Regions from separate parts of the Arthrobacter sp. 2762 genome, predicted to be linked through region 2. Evidence: riboswitches for the same ligand, from Rfam matches in the RefSeq annotation. Region 2 holds a riboswitch; each other region holds the start of a gene.
The links. A riboswitch is a leader RNA that binds a small molecule or an ion and turns the genes downstream of it on or off. The one in region 2 is predicted to bind cyclic di-AMP.

Region 1 (4,593 bases), on a different contig from region 2:
GTGTTGTCCTCACAGCGTCCTCACAGGACCGGCAAAGCTTCGGCAAACCAGCAGAATGGAGAGTTGTCACATGGCATCCCCGCACTCCATGACGAACAACCTTCCCCAGCTTTCCCATCCGGACGGATCCCCTATCCGCGCTTTGGTGGTGGACGACGAACCCAGCCTCTCCGAGCTCATGAGCATGGGCCTTCGCATGGCAGGCTGGTCCGTCGCGGTAGCAGCCGACGGACCAGAAGCCGTGAAGCTTGCCAAGGACTTCCGCCCTGACGTGCTGGTGCTGGACGTGATGCTTCCAGGATTCGACGGCGTCGAGGTCCTCAACCGGATCCGTACCTTCGCTCCGGAAGTGCCCGCGCTGTTCCTCACGGCCAAAGACGCTGTCCAGGACCGCATCGTAGGCCTTGCTGCCGGCGGGGACGACTACGTCACCAAGCCCTTCAGCATGGAGGAGGTCCTCCTGCGCCTGCACAGGCTTGTCCAACGTTCGGGCGTTGCGGCCATGGATACGGCGGAACTGGTGGTCGGCGATCTCGCCCTGAACGTGGACACCCGGGAAGTTTCGCGCGCCGGCGAGAACATCCAGCTCACGGCAACGCAGTTTGAGCTGCTTCGTTACCTCATGGAGAACCCCAAGCGCGTGGTCAGCAAGGCACAGATCCTGGACCGCGTCTGGGACTATGACTTCGGCGGGCAGGCCAACATCGTGGAACTGTACATTTCCTACCTGCGCAAGAAAATCGAAGCCAACCACCCGCCAATGATCCACACCATCCGTGGCGCCGGCTACGTCATCAAGCCTGCGGACTGAATCTTGTCCACCCCTTCAGGAGTAACCCGCAAGACCCAGCGGAACTGGCTCAATCCCTCCACCTGGCATCTGCGCACGCGGTTGGTCCTGGTGGCGATGGCGTTGCTGGTTGCCATTTGCGGCGCAGTTGGAGTGGTTAGCTACGCCTCCATGGACATGTACTTCAACAAACAACTCGACAAGCAGTTGGAGCAGGCGTCAAGCCGCGCGAATGACTTCGGCAGGCCGCCGTCGAACTTTCCCTCAAGTGGTCGGCCGGATCCGCTGGAGGCCCGCGGCCAAGGCGCCGGGACCCTCAACGCGAGGATCGATGGTTCCACCGTCATTAACTCGGGACTGTTAAATGCAAACGGCCGTCGCGTCGCACTCTCGGCGGAAGACAAGCAGGTCCTGCTCTCACTCCCCCGCGACAACCGGCCTGTGGACCGTTCATTGTCCAACGGCGACTACCGGCTGGTGGCTGTTGAGACCACCTACGGCGACGTCATTGTGACGGGCTTGCCGTTGGCTGATAAGCAAAACGCGGAGGCCTCGCTGGTATGGACCATGGTGTTTGTTTCCCTTGGCGGACTGGTGCTGATCGGCCTCGCCGGCACTGTCATCATTCGCAGGACCATGCGGCCGCTGGAGCAACTCTCGGAGGTTGCAACCAAAGTATCGCGCCTTCCCCTCGACGCCGGTGAGGTGGCACTCGCGGTGCGCGTACCGCCGTCGGCCTCCCATCCTGGAACAGAAGTGGGCAGCGTTGGCCACGCTTTGAACCAAATGCTGAACAACGTTTCCAGGGCCCTGGAAGCCCGTCAGGAGAGCGAAACCAAGGTCCGGCAGTTCGTTGCCGATGCCTCCCACGAACTTCGGACGCCGCTGACCGCCATCCGCGGATACACCGAGCTGCTTCGTATGACGGAGAACTTCACGGATGACGGCAGGAAGTCGCTGGCACGGGTCCAGAGCCAGTCGGAACGCATGACCACGCTTGTGGAGGACCTGTTGCTGTTGGCGCGCCTGGACGAAGGCCAGCCGTTGAAGGTCACGGATGTGGACCTGACGCAGCTGGTGATTGAGACCGTCAGCGACGAAAAGGTGATGGCACCGGACCACATCTGGAAGCTCCAACTCCCTGACGAGCCCATTACGGTGCGCGGGGACGCAACCCAGCTGCATCAGGTGTTGGCCAATCTGCTGTCCAACGCCCGCAAGCACACCGATCCAGGTACCACGGTGGTCACAGGCGTCACGCTTTCCGCGGACGGTTGCGCGGTGGTTACGGTCACTGACAACGGACCTGGTATTCCTCCTGGGTTCCAAGGCCGTATTTTCTCGCGTTTCGCCCGGGCTGACGCGGCGAGATCAGGCTCGGAAGGAACCTCCGGATTGGGCTTGTCAATCGTCGAATCCATCGTCGAGGCGCATGGCGGAAGTGTGGAAGTAACGTCCCAGCCGGGACGCACGGAATTCGCTCTTCGCTTCCCCACAGCTTCGAAAGAACGCATATAACGAATCAGGCAACATGACGCGCCGTGAACGTGATCTCTGTTACCCAAATGTGACTTAAGCCGAAACCTCCTGTACCTTCGAAAGGGTGGGTCGCCCCTAACTGGCCCACACCCGGGATGCGCCGAGCTCTGCCACTTCCCGGAGTTCCGTTCTCATTCGAGGCAGAGACGGGGGACCCAGAGTCTCCGGGCACAGTACTTTCCTTGCCCTTGGGGTGAAGCCGCAGCTACGCGCGCGGCCGGATGACCTCATCCGAACCCGACAGCTAACTCCGCAGGCGCTGAGAGGTAATCACACATGTCTGAATTCAACGATCAGACGCGCCCTTCCGCGCGTCACCGTGACGAACACAATGCTCCCCTGACGAAGTCGCAAGCCGTTCTGAAGAACGCTGCACGCCGTGGCAAAACCGGGCAACGAATGTCCGTTGTTGCAGGAGTCGTTGCCGCAGCATTGGGCGTCGCATCGCTCGGCCAGGCCGCAAACGCCGCATTCAATCTCCCCGAAACGAGCCAGGCGTCCGAGACGCAGGCTACCGCCCAGATCAGCAACAAATCAGCGGAAATCTCTGCTTCTTTGGATGCCGCTGCCAAGAAGGGCGCAGCCGACAGGGCTGCCGCAGACCAAGCTGCCGCCGCACAAGCAGCTGCCGAGAAGGCTGCGGCCGAGAAAGCCGCCGCCGACCAGGCAGCTGCCGCACAGGCCGCCGAGAAGGCTGCCGCTGATGCAGCCGCCAAGCAGGCTGCCGATGCCGCCGCCGCTGCAGCCGCGGCCGCTGCCGCGGCTCCCAAGGCCGTGGACGATCCCGCTGCTGCCAAGGCATACGCCGCCAGCATCCTCGCCAACTACGGCTGGGGTCCGGGTGAAATGACTGCCCTGAACACCCTGTGGGAGAAGGAATCCAACTGGCGGACCACGGCGACTAACGCGTCCAGTGGTGCCTACGGAATCGTGCAGTCCCTGCCGGCTTCCAAGATGGCAACTGCCGGCGCTGACTGGGAGACCAACTACCAAACCCAGATCAAGTGGGGCCTGAACTACATCAAGGAACGCTACGGCTCCCCCTCGGCAGCCCTCGCCTTCCACCTGGCCAACAACTGGTACTAAGCCAACTCAATAGGCAGGTTTGAGCCCACCCCAGCGGGCTCAAACCTGCAGGGCCTGATTGCCGCCCCGTTTTCCGCCGTCGCAGCAGTGATTACTGCAGCTGACGGCGGGAACCGGGGCGGTTTTCGCCTTTAACGTGCTGTCCCACGTTTCACGGTCACAGGCCGCCGATGGTTTTCTCGGCCGAGGCCACCGCCCGGGCAGCCTGGCAGGAAAACAGGCAAGCCATTAGCGCAGGCCTGGCTTGGAGCGCTGAGCAGTTGGCCGGGCTGATGGCATACCTGGAAAAGGCACGCTCGGCTTTGTAACCAAGACGGCCTCTATGCTTCCGGTTCGGCCTCTGCCGCGCCTCTAACGGCTGCGATGGAGGCAGCGACGTCACCTGCGTCCGTGGACCAGTTGCTCACCGAAATCCGGAGGATGTCACGTCCTCGCCATGAGGAACCCGACATCCACACGATCCCTTCGGCCATGAGCCGCTGGGTGACGCGGCGTGTGCGGTCATCGCTGCCGAAGGCGACCGATACCTGCGTGAAAACGACGTCGTTCAGGATCTCGACGCCCGGGATTGCGGCGAGTCCCTCCGCCAACGCGCGGGCGTTTGCTGCAAGCCTGTCCACCATGGCAATGACTCCGGACCGGCCCAACTGTCGGAGGGCAGCCCACACCGGGATGCCCCGGGCTCGTCGGGACAGTTCCGGAACTTTGTCGAACGGATCGCCCAGTCCGGTCTCCGTTGCAATGAGGTAGCTCGTATGGATGCTGAAGGCACGTCTCAGAGCTTCCGGCCGGGACACGATGGCCAAGCCACAGTCGTACGGGACGTTCAATGTTTTGTGGGCATCGGTGGCCCACGAATCGGCCGCCTCTACGCCGGCCAGCCGCCCGCGCAGGTTTGGGCTGACCGCCGCCCACAACCCAAATGCGCCATCCACATGCACCCAGGCCTCGCGGTCATGGGCTACTGCGATGGCTTCGGACATCGGATCGAACGCTCCGGAATGCAGGTTGCCGGCCTGCAGGCACACGAGGGAAGGTCCGGGTTGTTCATCCATGGCATCCGCGAGGGCGTCCGGCAGGATCCTGCCTTGATCGTCCGTGTCCACAGGAACGCATGCTCCCAGCCCCAGATACCGCAGTGCGAGGTCCACGGCGGCGTGCCGTTCGCGGCCGGCAAA
Region 2 (4,593 bases):
GAGAATGGTGGTCGATGCGGCAGACAGGGCCTGGACCTGTTCCGGGCGGACCTTGGACGGTCCCGCGCCGAAGCGTCCGTCCTTGGGCAGCAGGTCGGCGGGAATAGTGATGCTGTTGTCGCTCACGTATGGCTCCAATGGGTATCGGTTAGAGAGGGGGAGGTGGGCAGGTGGCATCGGCTGCCCCTTCGACTCCCTCATTCTGCCTGACCGGACCCACCGTCAGGAATCTGCGGTTGTCATAGTCCGCCACGTGGAATGACGGACCACCACAGGCATTGCGGCCCAGGGAAAAATTATCCAGAGTAATTCCAAATAAGCTAGGCTGGGGTTGACGTTCCTGAGGTGTCGGTTGCACACCGTCCACCTTGGCTGGGACGCGGTACGGTGGAGATTACGCAAGAAATGCGTTCGAGGAGAGCTGAGCTGGATGACGGATCTGATCGATACCACTGAGATGTATCTTCGGACCATTTTGGAGCTTGAAGAAGAGAACATCGTGGCTCTTCGCGCACGCATTGCGGAGCGTCTGCGGCACTCGGGTCCCACGGTTTCCCAGACCATTGGACGCATGGAACGCGACGGCCTGGTGATTGTGTCCAACGACCGCCACCTGGAACTGACCGAAGTCGGGCGCAAGCGGGCCACCGAAGTCATGCGGAAGCACCGTCTTGCCGAAAGACTCCTGGCGGACGTCATTGGTCTGGACTGGGCGTACGTTCATGACGAAGCATGTCGCTGGGAGCATGTCATGAGCGAACGGGTGGAACGGCGGCTCTATGAGTTGTTGGAACACCCCACCGAGTCACCGTATGGCAACCCCATCCCGGGTTTGGAAGCGCTTGGCGGCCTCGCCAACCAGCCCCTTGCCCGGCTGGACGTCAACCTGCTGCATGCGATGGACGGGTATGCTGCCGATTCGCGCGTAGTGGTCAGCCGCCTTGCTGAGCCCATCCAGGTTGAGCCCGAGCTCCTCACCCAGCTCGACGAAGGCGGAATTCGTCCTGGCGCAACTGTCTCCTTGGAACGGGTGGGGGAGTACATCTCTGTCCGCGTTCCCGGCATTGAAGGAGCACTGGAGCTGCCTCCCGAGGTAGCTGCGCACGTCTTCGTCGCCGTCAGCTGACTCTGACTTTCCCTCCGACCGCGGGGAGTGTCGGATCTCACTTTGAGCTGGTTGCCGCGCGTGTGACCTGCGGATTTCGGCGACTGATGATATGGGGCCACCCACAACACGGTCGTCTGGAAAGATAACGAATTTATTACTGCGGGCTTTAATCACCTATAGTTATCTACTAGCGCCGATACCAAAGCGTTACCTGATCTGGAGCCGAGCTCTGCCAGCAGATCAGGTGTGTCATCAACTACTGGCAGAGGCGGGGGAACCACAAGCGGCTGCCTAAAGAAGCAGCCTTGGGGTGAAGTCCGCAGCAGAAGTGCCTACTAACGCAAGTCCTTCCGGGGATACCTGTGTGCCGTTTGCGCTTCGTGCGGACCGGGTCTTTGAACTCTCTGACCCGAATCCGACAGCTAACTTCGCAGGCTTTCCAGAGAGGAACAGAGTTTGACATCGCAGAACGTCAGGGGCCGCCGCCGCGCGTCCGGCCCCGCTGCTGAGCTGCGGCCAGCCCGCGCCGCAATGGAGATCCGGCCACGCGACACCCCGCGTCAGGTGCGCCGCCGTAAGAGCCCGTTGCGCCAGGTAGCCGACTTCGCCGCAGCCAGTGGTGTCGGGCAGAAGGCCGGTGTCGCGCTTGCCGCCACCGGACTTGCCCTGACTGTAGGCCTGCCTGCCACAAGCCCCGTCATGGCCACGTCCGAGTCCGGCCAGGCCGAGGCGGCCCTCTCCGTGCCCGGTGGCAGCCAACCGGAAGTTTCTGCAGCAGCCTCTGCCAAAATCGATTTCAGTCGCGCAGCCGTCGCTACCGCCGCTGATCCTGACGGCAAGCTCAAGCAGTTGCTGAGCGCCCAGTCAGCGGGGAGCATCCAGCGCGCCTCCTCACTTGGCACCTTGGGAAGTCCGCTGGACAAGCTGGTCACGGCATCGCCGTTTGGCTACCGTGTCAGCCCCCTTACCGGCGGCACCGGCGACTTCCACCGTGGCCAGGACTTCGTGGCCCAGTGCGGAACCGCCGTTCACGCCGCAGCCGCAGGCAAGGTCACATTCGCCGGGTGGCATGAGTACGGCGGAGGCAACCGCGTCGTGATTGATCACGGCAACGGCCTCGAGACCACGTACAACCACCTGTCGTCCTTCAACGTCAAGGTGGGGCAGACTGTCAGCCGCGGCGATACCGTCGCGCTGAGTGGCACCACAGGAGCATCTACCGGCTGCCACCTCCACTTCGAGGTCCAGGTCAACGGCGAAGTCGTAGATCCCATGGGCTGGCTCTGAGCCAGTTGATGGTTGTCTATCGCATTCATGACACGCCCCGTGACCTGAATGTGACATTCACGAACATCTGTTGTACCGTCTAAAGCGCATCGGCTTTTTAGGGGGCCGATGCACTTGAGTGGATTGCCTAGCTCTGCCACCACTCGAGGTCCGTTCGCAAAAATCGTCTGGCAGGGGCGGGGGAACCAATTTTGGTCTTCGAGTCAGAAGACCTTGGGGTTAAGTCGCAAAAGCTTCCTTGAAGCCGCGCGGCCGGATGACTCCCATCCGAATCCGACAGCTCACCTCGCAGGCATTGGGAGAGGCTACCTTCGTGTCATCACGCACTACCCCTGCGCGCCATCGCGCCGAATTGGTTCGCACGAACCCGTTGAACACCCTTTCCAAGGCTGTCTCAACCAATGCAGGCACCGTAGGCCGCCAAGCCGCCGTTCTGGCCGCAGCCTCGGGGCTCGTTCTCAGCGTTGGACTCCCGGCCCAGGCCGCTGACACCGACGTTTCCAAGTCGGAATCCTCCAGCACCCAGCAGTTGGTCGCCACCGCAGTTGTTACCGCGGAGCCCACCGCAACCGTTTCCTTCGAGAGCCCCGTTGTGGCTACAAAGGAAGCTCCCAAGGTTCAGCGGGCCTCCCAGCGCACGGCAACCGAAGACCAAGCGAACGGCACCCTCGCTGCCCTGTCCTCCAAGGCCAAGGATGCCGCTTCCAGCGCGGCAGCCTCAGGACTTGCAGCAATTGCCTACACCGGCATCGGCCACCCCTACGTTTGGGGCGGCACTTCCCCCAACGGCTGGGACTGCTCCGGATTTACCCAGTGGGTTTACGCCCAGGCCGGCATCAGCATCCCCCGCGTCAATGCCTGGACGGTCATGACCCCCACCAGCACCCCTGCCCCTGGCGACCTCGTCGTGCAGAACGGTGGAGCCCACGTGGGCATCTACGTCGGTAACGGCATGATGATCAGCGCTTTGAACCCCAGCCAGGGCACGCTCCTGCACTCCGCGGCCTCCACCGGCACGTCCTCGTTCTACACCCTCCGCTAGAAAATCCCATTCGGGGTAAGCCAGCATGCCCCCCAAGTGCTGGCAGCCCATAACCCGCGTGCGACCCCACCGTGCGCGGATACGAAAAGAGAGTAATCATGACCAGTGCAAACAAGGTTGCACGGCATAGAGCTGAGGCCCCCAAGACCAGCTCACTTGCCGTCATTGCCAAGGCTGTCAGCGACAACGCCGGTGGCGTTGGCCGTCAGGCAGCAGTGATCGCAGCTGCATCGGGCCTTGTCCTGACCAGCGGCGTTGCTGCAAATGCTGCGGACACCAACGTCCAGCGCGAATCTACGTCTGCGTCCACCCTTGACGTGCAGTCGGTTGCCCAGGTGACCATTGCTGCCGATTCCAGCGTCGCCATCTCCTACGAGCGCCCTGTGGTCAAGACTGTGGAAGCCCCGGCTCCCGTCGTCGAGAAGGCACCTGCCAAGGAAGCTCCGGCTGCCGGCGGCACCGCTACTTTGGCGGTCAACACTGATGCGTCCGCGGCCAAGGCGCCTGCTGCATCCAGCGGCCTCGGGGCGGCTATCGCTGCAGCGGCCTACGCACAGCTCGGCGTCACGCAGGACTGCACCATGCTGGTGACCAACTCGCTGGCCGCCGTCGGTATTCACTTCCACGATTGGCCGGCCGGCTACCTCTCCCTCGGCCGCACGGTCAGTGCAGCTGAAGCCCAGCCCGGCGACCTCGCCTACTATGCCAACGGTGGCTACGGCGGAATGGCACACATCGCTGTTTACGTCGGCAACGGCATGGCAGTCCACGGTGGATGGAACGGATCCACCACGGCACTGTTCAGCGTGAACGTTGGCTCCGGCCCCGTTTTCATCCGCGTCAACGGCTGATCAAGTACTCCACGGAACACCCCGCAGGCTCAGGCCGGCGGGGTGTTCTGCTTTAACCACGGGGTGTCCCGCACATGAACTTTCGCCAACACCACAGGCGAAACGGCGGAAAAATTCGTTGATATGGCATATAAGTGCTTACCCTTGTGTTGTCGATCCACAGCCCGTACAAGCAGAGGGCAGCCGGCCCTCGTGCCCCTGACGGGTGCGGCCGTGAAGAGGTACGTGCATGCGCACACTCGTTCTGAATGCTGGATATGAACCGCTGGCGGTAGTAACCTTCCGCCGGGCGCTGGTCCTTGTGC
Region 3 (4,593 bases), on a different contig from region 2:
TGTTGCCAGCGAGCTCAGCCGCTATGGCATAGGTTCCATCGTGCTGGATGGCTTTGGTACTTTGTCGACCACCGGACCAGCGGTCCACACGGGAATGCTCCAGCGCTGCGACGCAGCCGACCCCGCGGCAATGCAGGAACGCAACGAGATCCTGCGCCATTTGCGCAACTACGCAGCCAGCCATCACCTGGATGTCCGCACCACCACACGCGCTGTTCGTCTGGACTTCCTGGGTGGCGACTCGTCCTCGCAGCTTGGATACGGACCCGTCGCAAGCCTGAACACGGCCAGTCTGAGGGCTGGGCTAAGCGTCTATGGCCCCCTTGAATCCACCCCACGGCAATGGGCCGTGCATACGGCCAGCGGAGTTCTCCTGGCAGATCACATCGTGGTGACCCGCTGCGCCCAGAGCCAGCTACGCCGTATGCTTGCCGACCTGGGAATCGCCATAGGCCAGAACTTCGTGGCAGCCATGCGTGCCGTCGGGATGCACTTGGTGGGCGTTGGGGAACTTATTACACCCACGCCCAAGGAAGTACTACGTCAAGCCAAGGCAGTGGGGCAAGCGATCTCATCCAAGGTGGCCCTCCCGGCCGGGCCTGGCATCGCCCTTGCCTAGAACCCCTTGCCTGGAACCCTGGCTTGGAAACGGTTGAGCCAACCGAAGCCTGTTCCTAAAACGAACAAAAGTTAACTCAGAAGGCCGGTACCTCCGAAGACATTAGTCCTCGAAGGCACCGGCCTTTGAGTTGGAGCGTGAAGCTTAGGCGCCAGCGCGTACGTACGTGATGGGGCCGGTTGCGGTGAGCCAGCTGATCGGGTGGATGCCCGTCTGGTTGCCGTTGATGCCACCGCTGATAGCCTGGCCGTTGCCGATGTAGATGGCTACGTGGCCGGACTGGACGATCATGTCACCGGGCTGGGGGTCGCTGACAACCTTGCCGTAGTTCAGGAACTGCATGGGTGCGAGGTCGCCAACCGGGATGCCTGCGGAGCCGAGGGCCCTTTCCACCATGGCGGTGCAGTCCTGCATGATGCCGATCTGGGCGTAAGCCGAGGCGACCATAGCGGCGTTGACGCCACCAACAGCCGGAGCTGCGGCAGCAGGCGCGGCTGCCACCGGAACGGTAGCCGTAGTGGTTGCAGCGGCCTGGACGGTAGCCGTTGCGGCCTTGGCAACCGGAGCCGGAGCAACGGGAGCCGGCTTTTCAATAACGGGAGCCGCTACGGAAGCAACCGCGGGGCGCTCGAAGTTGATGGTGGCCGTGGATGCGGCCGTAACAACCTTGGTGGGACCCTCGGAGACGGTCTCGGCGACAGTAGCAGGGCTGGAGTCGCGCTGAACGGGGGTCTCTGCAGCGTGGGCAGCGATGGAACCCGTCAGGACGAGGCCTGAAGCTGCTGCGATGACAGCGGCTTGGCGACCTGCGCCGGATGCGTTGCTGGCAACAGCCTTGGAGATGGAGATGAACGGATTAGGACGTACGCTGTCCGCCTTACGACGGCCGCGAAGAATGCGTGAAGACATGAAAGAGCCTCTCCCGATGCCTGCGAGGTTAGCTGTCGGATTCGGATGGGAGTCACCCGGCCACTATCCCCCGCTGTGCAGCGGAAGCTTCGTGACTTCACCCCAAGGCGCGCTCTGAAAGCGGGCCAAAATGGGTTCCCCGTCTCTGCCGTAGGTTTGTCTGCGAACGGATTCCGGACTGCGGCAGAGCTAGGCAATCAGCCCGGAAATGCCCGTTACGTGGAACAGGCACAGGTACAACCGTACGGGAAGATCACCCCAAAGTCACATTTACGTAACGAGCAGTTCGTTTTTGGCGTGTCGCAGTGACCGTTTCGAGATCTTCGCAAGTATGTAGAAAACCCTGCTATTCCGGGGAATTTTCGCCATCCGCGTCGTTGGGAGCCGCTAGCTTCCTCCGGGCTGTAACAGCGAGGAAGATCACGAGACCGATCGCCACCACAGCGAGGCCAACGATGCTCCAGGGGAAGGGTTGGGAAGCCGCCGGAGCCGGCTCAGTATTTTCCGTACCGGGGGCTGCTGTGCCCGCCGTCGGAACAGCCGCCGAAGCCGAGGGGGAGGCGCCTGCTGAGCCGCTCGCCGTCGTCGTCGTGCTTGTCCCGGAAACGGTGAACTTGAAGGTTCCCTCGATCGGGTGGGAGTCTGAACTGACCACGCGCCACACCACCGTGTATTCCCCGGCTGGAGCGCCCGGACGCAGCTTCTGGACAGCCATGTTGTCGATGATTTCCACTGCGCCATCTGCCCAGTTTTCGCCCCCAGCGGTGACAGTCACGCCCGAACCGATGGCCAGTGGCCGGTTGTTGAAGGTGATGGATACCGACGCCGGCACTTCAGCCACCCGGGCACCGTTGGCGGGAGTTGTTGATTCGGCGACGTCATGCGCGGAGGCCGGAGCGGCTCCCAGCAGCAACGCGGAAGCGAAAGCGAGAGCGGCTACGACGGCGGCCAGAAGCGGGCGGCTGGTACGCATGGGGCGGTTTCTCCTAGTGTTGGCTTCCTTACAGACTAGGCGAATCGTCCCAACGCCCCACATCAGCGGGCATAGGATTTGAGAGCAAACTCCCCCGATCCCCGGAGACCTTCATGCTTAAACAAGGTTCTGCAATCGACCGCTACTTCAAGATCTCCGAGCGTGGGTCCACATACTCGCGCGAAATACGTGGCGGCTTCGCGACCTTCTTCGCCATGAGCTACATCGTGGTGCTGAACCCGCTGATCCTCTCCGGGGCAGACTCGAGCGGGGCGTCGCTCGGTTTCACGGCCGTAGCGGCAACCACTGCCTTCGTGGCGGGCATCCTCACCATCCTCATGGGCGCCTGGGCCAAGCACCCCTTCGCCGTGGCAACGGGCCTGGGAGTGAACGCATTCGTCGCCGTGACGGTTGCCTCCCACCCGGAGCTGACATGGCCGGACATGATGGGGCTGGTGGTGCTTTCGGGTGTCACTATGCTCATCCTGGTACTCACCGGATTCCGCACGGCCGTTTTCAGGGCCGTCCCGGAAGCCCTCAAGACGGCGATCGTCGTGGGCATTGGCCTCTTCATCGCCTTGATTGGACTGGTCAACGCCGGTTTTGTCCGACGCATCCCGGATGCCGCGGGCACCACTGTCCCCCTCGGCCTTGGCGTGGATGGCAAGCTGATGGGCTGGCCGACGTTGGTGTTCGCCGTCGGCCTGGTCCTGACCATCGCGTTGGTGGTGCGAAAGGTCCGCGGCGCAATCCTGATCGGCATCGTGGTATCCACCGCCCTGGCCGCCATCCTCGAATTCACGCTGCACATTGGTCCCAGCTTCGACGGTAAAAACGTCAACCCGCGCGGCTGGTCCCTGGTGGCCCCCACACTTTCCGAATGGGGCGCTCCGGACCTCTCCCTGATCGGCAAAGCCAACCCCTTTGGAGCCTTTGAACACCTCGGATTTGTGGCTGCTGCGCTGCTGGCGTTCGTGATACTCCTCAGCATCTTCTTCGACGCCATGGGCACCATGGTGGGCCTGGCCAACGAGGCCGGAACCGTGGACGAGCACGGCAACATTCCCAACGTAGACCGCGTCCTGCAGGTTGACGCCCTGGGCGCAATCATCGGTGGCGGCGCCTCCGTTTCGTCCAACCAGATCTTCGTCGAGTCGGGCGCGGGCATTGGCGAAGGTGCCCGCACAGGTCTCGCCTCCATTGTCACGGGCCTGCTCTTCCTGGTGGCCATGTTCTTTACTCCGCTCATCAACCTTGTCCCGTTCGAAGCCGTGGCGCCTGCGCTTGTGGTGGTGGGCTTCATGATGGTGTCCCAGGTTGGCAAGATCGACTGGCAGGACTGGGGCGTTGGCATCCCCGCGTTCCTGACGATCGCCCTCATGCCCTTCACGTACTCCATTGCCAACGGCCTCGGCGCAGGCTTCATCTCCTACGTCCTGATCCGCACTTTCCAGGGCCGTGCACGTGAAGTCCACCCCCTGATGTGGGCAGTGGCAGCTGCCTTCCTGCTGTTCTTCGGCATCGGAACTGTGGAGGAGTTGTTGGGGGTCAAGTAGCGAAGTCCGGCATCTCAGACACTGCAGTACGCTGCAGCTGTTTTTTGGCACGCAGGTGGGGTGTGCTTAAAGCATGGCCCCAAACACCAGCACCAACCCCTCCGTAGACGTCCTTCCCACGCCATGGACCGGCCGCTTTGACGGCGACGGCGACGAGCATCGCCGCTGGTGGCAGGCCGTAGCACCCCTTACTTCCCCTGCCGCTCCTGGTGCCTCGCGTCCCGCCGTCGTGCTGGGTTTCTGCAGCGACGCCGGAGTGCGGCGCAACAAGGGCCGTGTGGGTGCCGCCGCCGCTCCGGCCGCCATCCGCTCGGCGCTGGCTCCGCTGGCGTTCCACCTGGACCGTGACGTGTTCGACGCCGGCGACGTGGTTGTGGAGGACGACTCACTGGAAGAAGGCCAACAACGCGCCGGAGGCGCCATCTCGGAACTGCTCGACGCCGGAAATCTCACCGTGGTGCTGGGCGGCGGCCACGAGACGGCATTTGCCAGCTACCTGGGGGTTGCCGGATCCAATGCGGTGCGCAGCGGAAAGC
Region 4 (4,593 bases), on a different contig from region 2:
CAGCTCAGTGCAGGATGTGGCGGCGAAACTTCACCTGCACAGAAGCAGCATCTACAACCGACTCGCCCGGATCCGCCAACTCATCGGAGCTGATCCGTTGAGCGGTGGGATCCGGCTTGAGCTGCATGCTGCACTGAAGGCCCAGCGGTGGGCCTCGCGGCCCCGGATCTAGCGCGTGCCGTGCCGCTGACTCGCCTGGTGCCATGGAATGCGTGTTGTGGAACGCAGGTTGCGGAACGGCAGCGCTGAAGTGGACAGTCACTCAGGCGTCCCCTACGCTGAGAAAGCGGTTTCTCAACAATTCTTAGGAGCAAGGTGGGCGGCGTTGTCTCGGGAATCCTCATCGTCGCTTCGGTCATCGCGGTGGGTTATTTCGCCACCCGCTACAAAGTGCTGGCCCCTGATGTCCAAAGCGCGCTGACTCGGACGGCCTTCTACATCACCAATCCTGCGCTGCTGTTCACGGTGGTAGGTGAAAGCGATATCCGCGCAGCACTTGGGGTCGACGCCCCTCTTGCGCTCCTGTCAGCAGCCGTCATAGGCCTTCTCTATTGCTTGCTGAGCTTCGTGTTCTTCCGGCGGCCAGTCGCGGAAACGGCGGTTGGTGCCATGGCCAGCAGTTATGCCAACGCAAACAACATTGGCATTCCTGTCTCGTTGTATGCAGTGGGCACGGCGCAGCACGTTGCTCCAGTCCTGCTGGTTCAACTCCTGATCATGGCGCCCTTCTACCTCAGCGTCCTGGGCGTCGCAGGTGGCACAAAAATCTCGTGGAAACGGATGCTGTTGCAGCCCTTCTCCAATCCCATGATTATCGCCTCGGGGCTGGGGGCGGTGATGGCTCTGACGGCGTGGGATGCGCCGGAGCTCGTCCAGAAACCCATTGATATGCTGGCCGGCGCGGCCGTCCCCATGGTTCTGCTGGCTTTTGGCATGTCGCTGGCAGGCAAGGCCCCTCTTCAAAAGGGCGATGGCCGCGTGGAGACCGTGGTGGCAACCACTTTGAAGGTGGCGGGCATGCCCGCGGTGGTCTGGGTGCTGGGGCGCTTTGTGTTCGGGTTGGAGGGTCAACACCTCTTGGCCAGCGTCATCATGGCCGCACTTCCGACCGCCCAGAATGTCTTCCTTTTCGCTTCTCCCTACGGACGCGGAATGACAATGGCCAGGGACGTCATCCTCTGCACAACCGTGCTTTGCGTCGGGGCGTTGGTTATGGTGGCGTGGCTGCTTGGGTAGAACCGATCGATACCAGGAACAAGCGACACACGGAACAAAAGAGGCAGGCACCCGGGTAGGTGCCTGCCTCATCTCGTTGCAGTGATTTCTTGTTGCCGTGATTCCTTAGGCTCGACGCAACCGCTGGCAGCTCCAGCGGCCCATCCGATGACGGAAGGTGGCAGGGCGGCTGCTGCTGCAGTACCGGCCGTGCCATCCGACGTGCTTGCTGGTCCTGGGAAGTTGCGTGCTCACTTCAAGATCCCTGTCGCGCCGTCGAGTATGCCGTCCAGGTCCAGTGCTGAACCATTGGACGGCGTGGTGCTGGGGCTCCCGGTCGGCTTTGGCTTTGGCGCCGGAGTCTGTGTTGGACTAGGCGCCGGAGTGACGGTGGGCGTCGGCGTCGTCGTGGCAGGTGGGGTGGTAACCGTGTCCGACGGAACCGGGCTCGGGGCAGGCTGGGTCGGTACAGGAGTTGTCACGCCCGGCACAGGAACAACAGCCGACGGGACTGCTGAAGGGACCCAAACAGGATCCGCGAGTGAAACCTGCGGAGTAGGAATGGACGACGCCGATCCCTGAGCGGGTGCCTCTTCTGACGACTGCGTTGCAACAGTTGCCGGCCGTCCGGCCTCGCTGGTGGCCGACGAAGCAGAGGCAGTGGAGTAGGACGAGCTGGGCGCAGGAGCGGCCGAAGTTGACTGCCTGCTGTCGCCACCTGTCTTTGCGTCACTGGCTTCCTGGGTCGGTGTTTCCTTCCCGAAGAAGGGAAGCTCGAAGGCCTGGCTCATGGTGCCAACGGTCAATACCAAGCCCAATGCTCCAGCGACAACTGCCATGCGCTGGCTCATTGTTTTGACCGAGGCGGCCTTGGTGAGGACGGAGTGTGGTTCGTGGCTGAAGGACGACCCACCCAGTGACGACCCACCCAAGGATGAAGCTCCGAAGGTAGTGGCGCCGCTCGCTGAGGTTTCGGCAGCCGCCTTATCGGCTGTGCCGCTCTCGGATTCTTGGGCGCGAAGGGCTTTCCGGCTTGCGAGACCAGCGGCGGCGGTCGCGGCCGCTGCGAGCTGGGCATGGCTCTTCGCCTGAACGATCGGGATCGCAGCAGTGGCGGGTTCCGGTTCGTGCGCGGCGGGCGTGGGTGCCTGAACGATCGGCATAGCAGCGGTAGCGGGCTCTGGATTCGTAGCCGGTTCGGGAGCGACCGGTTCGCGCCCCGGAACAGTTGGAATCGCAGCAGTTGCCGGCTCCAGGGGAGCAGAATATACCGCAGCAGAATCCGCCGGAGCAGAGTCCGCCGGTTCTGTTTTTGCTGGAGCAGTTTCGGCGGGAGCTGTCTCAGCAGAAATAACTGCCTGGGCTGCCCGTTCACGCTCTGCCGCGCGAGCGGCTGCGCGCGTGGTGGGTGCCGCAGGGGCGGGAGCAGGAGCGGTGGTGGTTTCCGGCGTCGTGCCTGTTAAACCTGCTTCCGCTTCTGGCGTGCTGTTGGAGGATCCGCTGGGTTGGGCCCGACGGCGTCCGGTTGGCTGGGTACGCTCGCGCGCAATTTGGGCGCGGCGCGGCTGATCCATGGGTGGGGGTTCATGGTGGTTGCCTCTCAACGCCTGCGAGGTTAGCTGTCGGGTTCGGACGAGGCCGTCCGGCCGCACATGGCGGCTTCACCCCAAGGGCCTAAGAAAAATCAGGCCCGGGAACTCTGGGTCCCCCGTCTCTGCCGCGAGTCTGGCGGATCCCGGTTTGCGGCAGAGCTCGGCGTCAACCCGGAAGCGGCCCAGCGGAGATACGGGTCGCTCTTAGACCGTACATGAGCGCCATAGTAAAGTCACATTAATGTAACGGGCGGGACGCCTTCCAGCGCGAAGGTCCGTTAGGACTTAGGCTCCGGGGCCGGAGCCGGGGCTGGCAGCTCGTGCTGGATCCTTTGGACTTGGTGTGCGTAATGGGTCTCGGGTCGAAAAATTTCGTCCGCCACACCCAGCATCCCACCCGTGGCGCCGCGCCGGACTTTCCCCTTGCTGTTCTGGCGGGAGACCCAGAACCAAAGGGCAGCAATGAGGGCAGGTGCTGCCAGTACCGCCACCAGAACGGCCAAGATATCCATGGCCCAAGACTAGCTTCCGCCGCATGCGGCAGGTAGAACATAGTCGTATGGACCTCCCAGTGATGCCGCCCATTTCGCCCATGCTTGCCAAGTCCGTTCCTTCAATCCCTGATGTGGGCCACTTTGAGCCCAAGTGGGACGGGTTCAGGACCATCGTTTTCAAAGACGGGGATGAGATCATCCTGGGCAGCCGCAACGAACGTCCCATGACACGGTATTTCCCTGAACTGGTGGAAGCACTCCAGAAGAATCTTCCGGACAAATGCGTGATCGACGGCGAGATCGTCCTCATAGCTGACAACAGGCTCGACTTCGAGGGCCTTCAGCAGCGCATCCATCCTGCCGATAGCCGTGTGCGGATGCTTGCCGAGAGCACCCCGTCCTCCTTCATCGGATTCGACATCCTCGCGCTGGGAGACGAGAACCTCATGGACAAGCCGTTTTCCGAGCGTCGAGCCGCCTTGGAGAAGGCGCTGGCCAAGGCTGAGGCGCCCGTCTACGTAACGCCGGCGGTGACGGAACTCGATCAAGCACAGGAGTGGTTCGTGCAGCTGGAAGGTGCCGGGCTCGACGGCGTACTTTCCAAACCGCTCGGGGGGACGTACCAGCCGAATAAGCGGGTCATGTTCAAGACCAAGCATGAACGGACCGCGGACTGCGTGGTGGCTGGATTCCGCTGGCACAAAACGGGAAAGGTTGTCGGGTCGATGCTACTTGGGCTGTATAACGACGCCGGTCAGCTGCAGCACGTGGGGGTGGTGGCTTCATTTCCCATGGCCAAGCGCGAAAGCCTGGTGGCCGAACTTGAGCCGTACCAGACGGAATTCAGCGAACATCCTTGGGGCCAGTGGGCCGATCAAGGAGATGCGGCAGTTAGCGGTTCCCGAATGCCGGGCGCGCAGAGCAGGTGGAGCGCCGGCAAGGATTTCTCCTTTGTTCCCCTCCGGCCGGAGCTCGTCATCGAGGTTGCCTATGACTACATGGAAGGCGACCGGTTCCGGCACACCACCCAGTTTCGTCGGTGGCGGCCGGACCGGACTCCGGGGAGCTGCACCTACTCGCAACTGGAGGAGCCGGCTGATTACGACCTCGGGGAGATCCTGAAGCTGCCGTAGCCTTGGTTGCTCCTCACGTGTGGTTCTACGTTGTTGAGCCGCTGTTACGTTGTTGGACCGCTGTTACGTTGTTGCCCAACAACGTAACAGCGGCTTGGCGACGAGCTACTCTTCGTGCCCCTGGTCGCTGCTCATGCTGCCCTCCGCCGGTGGGGTTTC

Region 1: another riboswitch for cyclic di-AMP. It lies ahead of ABIE18_RS00450 (aggregation-promoting factor C-terminal-like domain-containing protein); the one in region 2 lies ahead of ABIE18_RS15975 (C40 family peptidase).
Region 3: another riboswitch for cyclic di-AMP. It lies ahead of ABIE18_RS02815 (NlpC/P60 family protein); the one in region 2 lies ahead of ABIE18_RS15975 (C40 family peptidase).
Region 4: another riboswitch for cyclic di-AMP. It lies ahead of ABIE18_RS11780 (hypothetical protein); the one in region 2 lies ahead of ABIE18_RS15975 (C40 family peptidase).

Annotation. Positions count from the first base shown of each region.
Region 1 covers NZ_JBEPSI010000001.1:100,798-105,390, forward strand. The annotation lists gene ABIE18_RS00440 (response regulator transcription factor) at 71-811, shown strand; gene ABIE18_RS00445 (sensor histidine kinase) at 815-2,308, shown strand; cyclic di-AMP (ydaO/yuaA leader) riboswitch at 2,443-2,600, shown strand; gene ABIE18_RS00450 (aggregation-promoting factor C-terminal-like domain-containing protein) at 2,606-3,415, shown strand; gene ABIE18_RS00455 (hypothetical protein) at 3,586-3,723, shown strand; gene ABIE18_RS00460 (pyridoxal phosphate-dependent decarboxylase family protein) at 3,736-4,593, opposite strand, start outside.
Region 2 covers NZ_JBEPSI010000008.1:180,794-185,386, reverse strand. The annotation lists gene serC (phosphoserine transaminase) at 1-126, opposite strand, end outside; gene ABIE18_RS15985 (iron-dependent transcriptional repressor DtxR) at 431-1,126, shown strand; cyclic di-AMP (ydaO/yuaA leader) riboswitch at 1,329-1,558, shown strand; gene ABIE18_RS15980 (M23 family metallopeptidase) at 1,565-2,395, shown strand; cyclic di-AMP (ydaO/yuaA leader) riboswitch at 2,541-2,704, shown strand; gene ABIE18_RS15975 (C40 family peptidase) at 2,709-3,437, shown strand; gene ABIE18_RS15970 (NlpC/P60 family protein) at 3,536-4,288, shown strand; gene ABIE18_RS15965 (HNH endonuclease) at 4,518-4,593, shown strand, end outside.
Region 3 covers NZ_JBEPSI010000001.1:571,081-575,673, forward strand. The annotation lists gene ABIE18_RS02810 (FAD-binding protein) at 1-619, shown strand, start outside; gene ABIE18_RS02815 (NlpC/P60 family protein) at 764-1,528, opposite strand; cyclic di-AMP (ydaO/yuaA leader) riboswitch at 1,532-1,700, opposite strand; gene ABIE18_RS02820 (copper resistance CopC family protein) at 1,875-2,501, opposite strand; gene ABIE18_RS02825 (NCS2 family permease) at 2,615-4,057, shown strand; gene hutG (formimidoylglutamase) at 4,131-4,593, shown strand, end outside.
Region 4 covers NZ_JBEPSI010000005.1:272,211-276,803, forward strand. The annotation lists gene ABIE18_RS11770 (PucR family transcriptional regulator) at 1-172, shown strand, start outside; gene ABIE18_RS11775 (AEC family transporter) at 316-1,236, shown strand; gene ABIE18_RS11780 (hypothetical protein) at 1,467-2,789, opposite strand; cyclic di-AMP (ydaO/yuaA leader) riboswitch at 2,806-2,956, opposite strand; gene ABIE18_RS11785 (hypothetical protein) at 3,086-3,319, opposite strand; gene ABIE18_RS11790 (ATP-dependent DNA ligase) at 3,367-4,434, shown strand; gene ABIE18_RS11795 (DUF6480 family protein) at 4,540-4,593, opposite strand, start outside.